Regions from separate parts of the Paenisporosarcina sp. FSL H8-0542 genome, predicted to be linked through region 2. Evidence: a T-box and tRNA genes for the amino acid it is inferred to sense, from the RefSeq annotation. Region 2 holds a T-box; the other regions hold tRNA genes.

Region 1 (3,222 bases), 260 kb from region 2:
TAGACCTTCTTTGCTTATTCCAATTCTTAACACTTCATAAAAAATGGCGGTCCCGACGGGAATCGAACCCGCGATCTCCTGCGTGACAGGCAGGCATGTTAACCGCTACACCACGGGACCATTTGGTTGCGGGGGCAGGATTTGAACCTGCGACCTTTGGGTTATGAGCCCAACGAGCTACCGTGCTGCTCCACCCCGCGATAATATTATTGTTATAAACACTATGACTCAACGCTTCTAGTAATATCACGATTTCTTTAGCGCGAGTATATGTATGTTTATATGTTTGATGATCTTACACCACACACTTAGTAAAAATGGAGGAGGTAGAGGGATTCGAACCCCCGCGGGATTTGACTCCCCTGTCGGTTTTCAAGACCGATCCCTTCAGCCGGACTTGGGTATACCTCCGCAGTATATAAGTGGTGGACCTTGCAGGACTCGAACCTGCGACCGGACGGTTATGAGCCGTCTGCTCTAACCAACTGAGCTAAAGGTCCTAAAAAATGGCGGCAGAGGGGATCGAACCCCCGACCTCACGGGTATGAACCGTACGCTCTAGCCAGCTGAGCTACGCCGCCAGGATCTTTATAAAATGTTGGTGGAGCCTAGCGGGATCGAACCGCTGACCTCCTGCGTGCAAGGCAGGCGCTCTCCCAGCTGAGCTAAGGCCCCGTAAAAGGGATAAAATAAACTGGTCGGGAAGACAGGATTCGAACCTGCGACCCCTTGGTCCCAAACCAAGTGCTCTACCAAGCTGAGCTACTTCCCGAGTCAAAAATTATGGCGCGCCCGGCAGGAGTCGAACCCACAACCTTCTGATCCGTAGTCAGACGCTCTATCCAATTGAGCTACGGGCGCATATTATACTATTTTAAAAACTGGTGCCGAGGACCGGAATCGAACCGGTACGGTAGTCACCTACCGCAGGATTTTAAGTCCTGTGCGTCTGCCAGTTCCGCCACCCCGGCATTTAAGAAGATATGGAGCGGAAGACGAGGTTCGAACTCGCGACCCCCACCTTGGCAAGGTGGTGTTCTACCACTGAACTACTTCCGCTCGTATAAAATTGTGAAAATGGTGCGGGTGAAGGGAGTCGAACCCCCACGCCTTGCGGCGCTAGATCCTAAGTCTAGTGCGTCTGCCAGTTCCGCCACACCCGCATCTTAGTATAAAAATGGTGAGCCATGTAGGATTCGAACCTACGACCCTCTGATTAAAAGTCAGATGCTCTACCAACTGAGCTAATGGCTCTAACAATGGTGCCGGCGAAAGGAGTCGAACCCTCGACCTACTGATTACAAGTCAGTTGCTCTACCAGCTGAGCTACACCGGCACGGTGTTAAAAAGAAAAATGGTGGAGGATGACGGGCTCGAACCGCCGACCCTCTGCTTGTAAGGCAGATGCTCTCCCAGCTGAGCTAATCCTCCGGAATAAATCGCCTAGCGATGTCCTACTCTCACAGGGGGAAACCCCCAACTACCATCGGCGCTAAAGAGCTTAACTTCCGTGTTCGGTATGGGAACGGGTGTGACCTCTTTGCCATTATCACTAGACTATTTGAGTGTTTGTTCACTCAAAACTGGATAAACGGGTCATTGAAAACCATTCAAGTTCATTTTGGTTAAGTCCTCGATCGATTAGTATTCGTCAGCTGCACACGTCACCGCGCTTCCACCTCGAACCTATCTACCTCATCGTCTTTGAGGGATCTTACTTACTTGCGTAATGGGAAATCTCATCTTGAGGGGGGCTTCATGCTTAGATGCTTTCAGCACTTATCCCGGCCACACATAGCTACCCAGCGATGCTCTTGGCAGAACAACTGGTACACCAGCGGTGTGTCCATCCCGGTCCTCTCGTACTAAGGACAGCTCCTCTCAAATTTCCTACGCCCACGACGGATAGGGACCGAACTGTCTCACGACGTTCTGAACCCAGCTCGCGTACCGCTTTAATGGGCGAACAGCCCAACCCTTGGGACCGACTACAGCCCCAGGATGCGATGAGCCGACATCGAGGTGCCAAACCTCCCCGTCGATGTGGACTCTTGGGGGAGATAAGCCTGTTATCCCCGGGGTAGCTTTTATCCGTTGAGCGATGGCCCTTCCATGCGGAACCACCGGATCACTAAGCCCGTCTTTCGACCCTGCTCGACTTGTAGGTCTCGCAGTCAAGCTCCCTTCTGCCTTTACACTCTACGAATGATTTCCAACCATTCTGAGGGAACCTTTGGGCGCCTCCGTTACACTTTAGGAGGCGACCGCCCCAGTCAAACTGCCCGCCTGACACTGTCTCCTGCCCCGCTAAGGGGCAAGGGTTAGAAGTTCAATACAACCAGGGTAGTATCCCACCGACGCCTCCTCCGAAGCTGGCGCTCCGGAATCTCAGGCTCCTACCTATCCTGTACAAGTTGTACCAAAATTCAATATCAGGCTACAGTAAAGCTCCACGGGGTCTTTCCGTCCTGTCGCGGGTAACCTGCATCTTCACAGGTACTATAATTTCACCGAGTCTCTCGTTGAGACAGTGCCCAGATCGTTACGCCTTTCGTGCGGGTCGGAACTTACCCGACAAGGAATTTCGCTACCTTAGGACCGTTATAGTTACGGCCGCCGTTTACTGGGGCTTCAATTCGCACCTTCGCTTGCGCTAAGCACTCCTCTTAACCTTCCAGCACCGGGCAGGCGTCAGCCCCTATACGTCACCTTACGGTTTTGCAGAGACCTGTGTTTTTGCTAAACAGTCGCCTGGGCCTATTCACTGCGGCTCTCTCGGGCTTTAACACCCTAATAGAGCACCCCTTCTCCCGAAGTTACGGGGTCATTTTGCCGAGTTCCTTAACGAGAGTTCTCTCGCTCACCTTAGGATTCTCTCCTCGACTACCTGTGTCGGTTTGCGGTACGGGCACCTTCCACCTCGTTAGAGGCTTTTCTTGGCAGTGTGAAATCAGGAACTCAGACCTAATGGTCCTTGTCATCACAGCTCAACGTTATAGGAACGGGATTTGCCTCATTCCACGCCTTACTGCTTGAACGTACATAACCAACAGTACGCTTACCCTATCCTTCTGCGTCCCCCCATTACTCAAACGGTGGAGTGGTGGTACAGGAATATCAACCTGTTGTCCATCGCCTACGCCTATCGGCCTCGGCTTAGGTCCCGACTAACCCTGAGCGGACGAGCCTTCCTCAGGAAACCTTAGTCATTCGGTGGACGGG
Region 2 (3,222 bases):
CATCATGGCAAAACGTGAAGCGTTCCAGATCTTGTTCGCGAAGTTCCAAACCGATTCCACTTTCTCGATTGAGAAACGTAAATCTTGCCCTGGTGATGAACCAGTAGATAAGAAGTAACGAAGTGCATCCGCACCGTATTTATCAATTACGTCCATCGGGTCTACTCCGTTGCCTAATGACTTAGACATTTTACGTCCGTCTTCAGCACGTACAAGTCCGTGAATCAATACATCGTCAAATGGACGTTGGTTCGTGAACTCAATTCCTTGGAAAATCATACGTGATACCCAGAAGAATATAATGTCATATCCTGTTACTAATACATCGGTCGGGTAGTAACGTTTGAATTCTTCGTTTGCTTCGTCCGGCCAGCCCATTGTTGAAAACGGCCATAGTGCAGATGAGAACCATGTATCCAATACGTCTTCGTCCTGCTTCCAGTTTTCGATGTCTGCTGGTGCTTCATGACCTACGTAAATTTCGCCTGTTTCATTGTGGTACCAAGCTGGAATTCGGTGACCCCACCATAATTGGCGTGAAATACACCAGTCACGGATATTTTCCATCCAGCGCATATAGGTGTTTTCAAAGCGTTCCGGTACGAATTGAACTTTGTCTTCGCCTTGCTGCAATTTAATTGCTTCGTCTGCGAGTGGCTGCATGTTTACGAACCACTGTGTCGAAAGATACGGTTCAACTACTGCGCCGCTACGCTCTGAGTGTCCAACTGAATGCATATGCTCTTCGATTTTAAACAATACTCCCGCTTCTTGAAGATCCGCAACAATTTGCTTGCGGCATTCGAAGCGATCCATCCCTGCATATTTATCCGCATTGTCATTCATCGTTCCGTCTTCTTTCATAACCAATACGCGCTCTAAGTCGTGACGGTTTCCAATTTCAAAGTCATTCGGGTCATGTGCAGGGGTGATTTTAACAGCACCGCTTCCAAATTCCATATCCACATAATCATCTGCAACAATCTTAATTTCGCGTCCTACGATCGGCAATGTAACGGTTTTGCCAATTAAGTGCATGTAGCGTTCGTCTTTCGGGTGAACCGCTACTGCAGTATCGCCCAGCATCGTTTCCGGTCGAGTTGTCGCAACTTCAATATGACCTGTGCCATCTGTGAGCGGGTATCGCATATGATAGAAAGCACCCTGTACGTCTTGATGGATTACTTCGATATCAGATAACGCTGTTTTCGTTGCTGGATCCCAGTTGATGATACGTTCGCCGCGATAAATAAGCCCTTTGTTGTAAAGCTTAACGAATACTTCTTTAACAGCATTTGATAAGCCATCATCGAGTGTAAAACGTTCACGTGAGTAATCAAGACCTAATCCAATTTTTGACCACTGCGTACGAATATGACCTGCATATTCTTCTTTCCACTTCCAAGTCTCTTTAACAAATTCATCACGTCCTAAATCGTAACGTGACTTACCTTCAGAACGAAGTTTTTCTTCTACTTTTGCCTGTGTCGCAATACCTGCATGGTCCATTCCTGGCAACCATAGTGCATCATATCCTTGCATGCGTTTCATGCGGATTAAAATATCTTGAAGTGTTGTGTCCCAAGCATGGCCCAAGTGTAATTTACCTGTTACGTTTGGTGGTGGGATTACAATGGTGTATGGTTCTTTGCCGCTTTCAGGCTGTGCTTCAAAATACTTTCCTTTAAGCCACCATTCGTAGCGTCCTTGTTCGATGGACTTCGGATCATACTTCGTTGAAAGTTCTGGTTTTTGTTCAGTCATAATCGATTCCTCCTTTTTTTGAAAACAAAAAAACTCCTGTCGTCACAAAAAGGACGAAGGAGTTGTTCGCGGTACCACCTTTATTCGCAGATGACAAAAAAATCATCACGCTCTCAAGTTTATATAACGGCTTTTAACCGGTTTCTGCTACTTACAGGTTCACAGAAACTGCTCATGGGCGACATTCAAATGTGTGTTAACGGAAACTCTCACCAAACGTTCCCTCTCTTGTGAAAACAGCACCACTTTACTCTTCCCAATCAATGCATTGTTATTTAGTTTTGTAACATATTGTATTTCCAAGATGAGATTATTGTATAGGACTGCACGACAACTCGTCAAGTATTTTTGAAAGGAGGAATCTCAATGCGAAGAGGATATAATCCTTATCTGCTTCCACCGTGGCTTCGAAAAACCCGCTTCTACTGCAAAGACATCATTTTGCCGATCACAGTTTTCGAACTTATCCGTACCATTTTCATCCCGACGACCTTCGATTTCTTGCTGCTGTGCTTGTTAATTTTCATCTTATTTTTATTTCAAAAAGATATTATTTAACTTCATAGACGGAGTAGCCGTCTTTTAAATCACTCAGGAAGAATGGCAATGCTACATTTTCTTTGACCACCGGATTTTCCTCGGAAGTGGAATTGACAGGCTCAGTGAATACTTCTACGGAAGAGGATTCCCGTGGTTCAGGAAGTTCATACGAGCAAGTAACGCTCCATTCCACTTTCAATGTTTTTTCATCGGTGACAGATGCATTAACGTCCGACAGATGGATTTCAGGTTCTACTTTGCCATGAACATAATTTGGAGGTAATTCCACGAATAAAGGCACCGCATATTCAAAGTAGCCGTTTTCCCCATTCATGTCCAAGTCCTCGATTGAAACCCATTCAGACGTTCCGTGGTGCTCACATTCACCTGGTTGGAAAGCTACATGTGCTGCAATATGGTAAATGCCATATAAACTACTTACTCCTTTAACTTGCTGAAACTCTACTTGTGGCTTGACCTCAATTCGTGCAGCATTTGTCGGCACCCCAAAACTTTCCGGGAAATAAAAAACTTCTTGAAGCTTCCAATTAACTTGATTCACTTCTTGTCCTCCTTCACAAAGCTATGTGAAAGATTTTATGCGAGTGAACGAGCCTTTATGCTTTCGTGAAGAACTTCTCGTTGTTCCTAAAGTTTCTCAGACGTAGTTCACTATTTTTTAAGACATCATCACACTTTTTTCACACGTTCCCAACTCTATTTCAGATGACAATTCCGAAAAGTTAGTCTGAGCAACCGCTCACTATCAAACATCGGCTTTCAACCATTTTTTTAATGCATACGTCATCACAGGCCCTGCAATCAGCAGGATAAAGAAAATCCGGAATAAATGAAAACTGGTGACGGTCGACAAATCTGCACCCGTTTCCAATGCTGTAATGGACATTTCGGCAATTC
Region 3 (3,222 bases), 530 kb from region 2:
AAGAAGGCAAGATTTGATCGTGAAGAATTTGGCCATGGATACGATTTAAGTCCAGATGATTTAGATATTATAGGTCAAAACAAAGCAGCAAAAACAAATACGAAAAAGGCGGCCAATCACCCCGTCAATAATGATAAAAAGAACGATCAGAGGTAAACCGTTGTACTTTCAGTATTCCCTATTATTTATATAAAATTAAAAAAGCAGTATCTACATAAGTAGATACTGCTTTTTTAATGATACCCGAGGCCAGACTCGAACTGGCACGCCTTGCGGCACCGCATTTTGAGTGCGGCGTGTCTGCCATTCCACCACTCGGGCAAATCAATACATGCAGACATATGAAAATATATTATGGAGGCGGCAACCGGATTTGAACCGGTGATAAAGGTGTTGCAGACCTGTGCCTTACCACTTGGCTATGCCGCCAAATCATGTTGGAGCGGAAGACGAGGTTCGAACTCGCGACCCCCACCTTGGCAAGGTGGTGTTCTACCACTGAACTACTTCCGCAAAAATACTGGGGTACCTGGATTCGAACCAGGGCGTGACGGAATCAAAATCCGTTGCCTTACCGCTTGGCTATACCCCACTAATAAGATGGGGCGAACGAGGGGAATTGAACCCCCGAATGTCGGAATCACAATCCGATGCGTTAACCACTTCGCCACGCCCGCCATAATGTTAGTATATGCTTTTGTAAGTAAATTTATTAAAAATGGGGCGACTGAAGGGAATTGAACCCTCGAATGTCGGAATCACAATCCGATGCGTTAACCACTTCGCCACAACCGCCACTATAAAATAAAATTGGCAGGGGCAGTAGGAATTGAACCCACACTGGAGGTTTTGGAGACCTCAGTTCTACCTTTAAACTATGCCCCTAAAGTTGGTGGAGGGGGGCGGATTCGAACCGCCGAACCCGAAGGAACGGATTTACAGTCCGTCGTGTTTAGCCACTTCACTACCCCTCCAATTGAAGATGGTGCCGGCGAAAGGAGTCGAACCCTCGACCTACTGATTACAAGTCAGTTGCTCTACCAACTGAGCTACACCGGCGGGAAAAAATATAATGGTGGCTCAGGACGGAATCGAACCGCCGACACAAGGATTTTCAGTCCTTTGCTCTACCGACTGAGCTACTGAGCCACATTCGAATTGTACTAAGCTTCGAATCTCGTTGTCAGCTTCATTCGTTCGTTCAGTCACGTACATTAGTACGCTCCTTCACTTACTCATTTTGCTTCCTAGACCTTCTTTGCTTATTCCAATTCTTAACACTTCATAAAAAATGGCGGTCCCGACGGGAATCGAACCCGCGATCTCCTGCGTGACAGGCAGGCATGTTAACCGCTACACCACGGGACCATTTGGTTGCGGGGGCAGGATTTGAACCTGCGACCTTTGGGTTATGAGCCCAACGAGCTACCGTGCTGCTCCACCCCGCGATAATATTATGTTATAAACACTATGACTCAACGCTTATAGAAGTTTGACATCTGCATCGGCTTTCGCCTTCTTCGTAAGGCTCGTTGCTCCACCCTCGCGTTGTTCTTTAGAACATCCGATTTAGATATTTGCGTCACCCTCGCGTTTTACTTTATCGAAAGTGTTTATAGTGTAAATGGTGGAGGATGACGGGCTCGAACCGCCGACCCTCTGCTTGTAAGGCAGATGCTCTCCCAGCTGAGCTAATCCTCCGGAAATGAAAACTGGTTATATTTTCTTAAAAAGAAATTGGTGACCCCTACGGGATTCGAACCCGTGTTACCGCCGTGAAAGGGCGGTGTCTTAACCGCTTGACCAAGGGGCCATATATAATAGAAGGAAATTATCTGGCGGAGAGCAAGGGATTTGAACCCTTGAGACAGTTTAACCCGCCTACACGAATTCCAATCGTGCTCCTTCGGCCACTCGGACAGCTCCCCAAAGATATGGCTCCGAAGGTAGGACTCGAACCTACGACCAATCGGTTAACAGCCGATTGCTCTACCACTGAGCTACTTCGGATCAATAATATATAGCCTGGCGACGACCTACTCTCACAGGGGGAAACCCCCAACTACCATCGGCGCTGAAGAACTTAACTTCCGTGTTCGGTATGGGAACGGGTGTGACCTCTTCGCCATCATCACCAGACTATTTGTTTTTTAAGACAAGATTTATTATATCAAATCTCATGAGAATTACAAGCGTTTTTTTAAAATAAAAAAACTTTTTTGTTCACTCAAAACTGGATAAACGGGTCATTGAAAACCATTCAAATTCATTTTGGTTAAGTCCTCGATCGATTAGTATTCGTCAGCTGCACACGTCACCGCGCTTCCACCTCGAACCTATCTACCTCATCGTCTTTGAGGGATCTTACTTACTTGCGTAATGGGAAATCTCATCTTGAGGGGGGCTTCATGCTTAGATGCTTTCAGCACTTATCCCGGCCACACATAGCTACCCAGCGATGCTCTTGGCAGAACAACTGGTACACCAGCGGTGTGTCCATCCCGGTCCTCTCGTACTAAGGACAGCTCCTCTCAAATTTCCTACGCCCACGACGGATAGGGACCGAACTGTCTCACGACGTTCTGAACCCAGCTCGCGTACCGCTTTAATGGGCGAACAGCCCAACCCTTGGGACCGACTACAGCCCCAGGATGCGATGAGCCGACATCGAGGTGCCAAACCTCCCCGTCGATGTGGACTCTTGGGGGAGATAAGCCTGTTATCCCCGGGGTAGCTTTTATCCGTTGAGCGATGGCCCTTCCATGCGGAACCACCGGATCACTAAGCCCGTCTTTCGACCCTGCTCGACTTGTAGGTCTCGCAGTCAAGCTCCCTTCTGCCTTTACACTCTACGAATGATTTCCAACCATTCTGAGGGAACCTTTGGGCGCCTCCGTTACACTTTAGGAGGCGACCGCCCCAGTCAAACTGCCCGCCTGACACTGTCTCCTGCCCCGCTAAGGGGCAAGGGTTAGAAGTTCAATACAACCAGGGTAGTATCCCACCGACGCCTCCTCCGAAGCTGGCGCTCCGGAATCTCAGGCTCCTACCTATCCTGTACAAGTTGTACCAAAATTCAATATCAGGCTACAGTAAAGCTCCACGGGGTCTTTCCGTCCTGTCGCGGGTAACCTGCATCTTCACAGGTACTATAATTTCACCGAGTCTCTCGTTGAGACAGTGCCCAGATCGTTACGCCTTTCGTGCGGGTCGGAACTTACC

The links. The T-box of region 2 lies ahead of MHH33_RS07200 (valine--tRNA ligase). A T-box ahead of a tRNA ligase gene usually reads a tRNA of that ligase, here a tRNA-Val.
Region 1: it encodes a tRNA-Val, which carries the amino acid that the T-box ahead of MHH33_RS07200 (valine--tRNA ligase) is inferred to sense. The anticodon was not compared.
Region 3: it encodes a tRNA-Val, which carries the amino acid that the T-box ahead of MHH33_RS07200 (valine--tRNA ligase) is inferred to sense. The anticodon was not compared.

Annotation. Positions count from the first base shown of each region.
Region 1 is NZ_CP152050.1:1,085,867-1,089,088, reverse strand. It holds tRNA gene MHH33_RS05805 (tRNA-Asp) at 45-120, opposite strand; tRNA gene MHH33_RS05800 (tRNA-Met) at 124-200, opposite strand; tRNA gene MHH33_RS05795 (tRNA-Ser) at 319-411, opposite strand; tRNA gene MHH33_RS05790 (tRNA-Ile) at 424-500, opposite strand; tRNA gene MHH33_RS05785 (tRNA-Met) at 508-581, opposite strand; tRNA gene MHH33_RS05780 (tRNA-Ala) at 600-675, opposite strand; tRNA gene MHH33_RS05775 (tRNA-Pro) at 696-772, opposite strand; tRNA gene MHH33_RS05770 (tRNA-Arg) at 785-861, opposite strand; tRNA gene MHH33_RS05765 (tRNA-Leu) at 883-971, opposite strand; tRNA gene MHH33_RS05760 (tRNA-Gly) at 985-1,059, opposite strand; tRNA gene MHH33_RS05755 (tRNA-Leu) at 1,079-1,163, opposite strand; tRNA gene MHH33_RS05750 (tRNA-Lys) at 1,179-1,254, opposite strand; tRNA gene MHH33_RS05745 (tRNA-Thr) at 1,261-1,336, opposite strand; tRNA gene MHH33_RS05740 (tRNA-Val) at 1,356-1,431, opposite strand; rRNA gene rrf (5S ribosomal RNA) at 1,442-1,557, opposite strand; rRNA gene MHH33_RS05730 (23S ribosomal RNA) at 1,622-3,222, opposite strand, start outside.
Region 2 is NZ_CP152050.1:1,347,172-1,350,393, reverse strand. It holds gene MHH33_RS07200 (valine--tRNA ligase) at 1-1,764, opposite strand, end outside; T-box leader at 1,811-2,037, opposite strand; gene MHH33_RS07195 (hypothetical protein) at 2,131-2,322, shown strand; gene MHH33_RS07190 (hypothetical protein) at 2,315-2,866, opposite strand; gene MHH33_RS07185 (AbrB family transcriptional regulator) at 3,071-3,222, opposite strand, start outside.
Region 3 is NZ_CP152050.1:819,128-822,349, reverse strand. It holds gene MHH33_RS04410 (hypothetical protein) at 1-156, shown strand, start outside; tRNA gene MHH33_RS04405 (tRNA-Leu) at 241-321, opposite strand; tRNA gene MHH33_RS04400 (tRNA-Cys) at 356-429, opposite strand; tRNA gene MHH33_RS04395 (tRNA-Gly) at 439-513, opposite strand; tRNA gene MHH33_RS04390 (tRNA-Gln) at 521-592, opposite strand; tRNA gene MHH33_RS04385 (tRNA-His) at 602-677, opposite strand; tRNA gene MHH33_RS04380 (tRNA-His) at 720-795, opposite strand; tRNA gene MHH33_RS04375 (tRNA-Trp) at 812-885, opposite strand; tRNA gene MHH33_RS04370 (tRNA-Tyr) at 891-974, opposite strand; tRNA gene MHH33_RS04365 (tRNA-Thr) at 984-1,059, opposite strand; tRNA gene MHH33_RS04360 (tRNA-Phe) at 1,074-1,149, opposite strand; tRNA gene MHH33_RS04355 (tRNA-Asp) at 1,293-1,368, opposite strand; tRNA gene MHH33_RS04350 (tRNA-Met) at 1,372-1,448, opposite strand; tRNA gene MHH33_RS04345 (tRNA-Val) at 1,626-1,701, opposite strand; tRNA gene MHH33_RS04340 (tRNA-Glu) at 1,739-1,813, opposite strand; tRNA gene MHH33_RS04335 (tRNA-Ser) at 1,837-1,928, opposite strand; tRNA gene MHH33_RS04330 (tRNA-Asn) at 1,936-2,010, opposite strand; rRNA gene rrf (5S ribosomal RNA) at 2,024-2,139, opposite strand; rRNA gene MHH33_RS04320 (23S ribosomal RNA) at 2,272-3,222, opposite strand, start outside.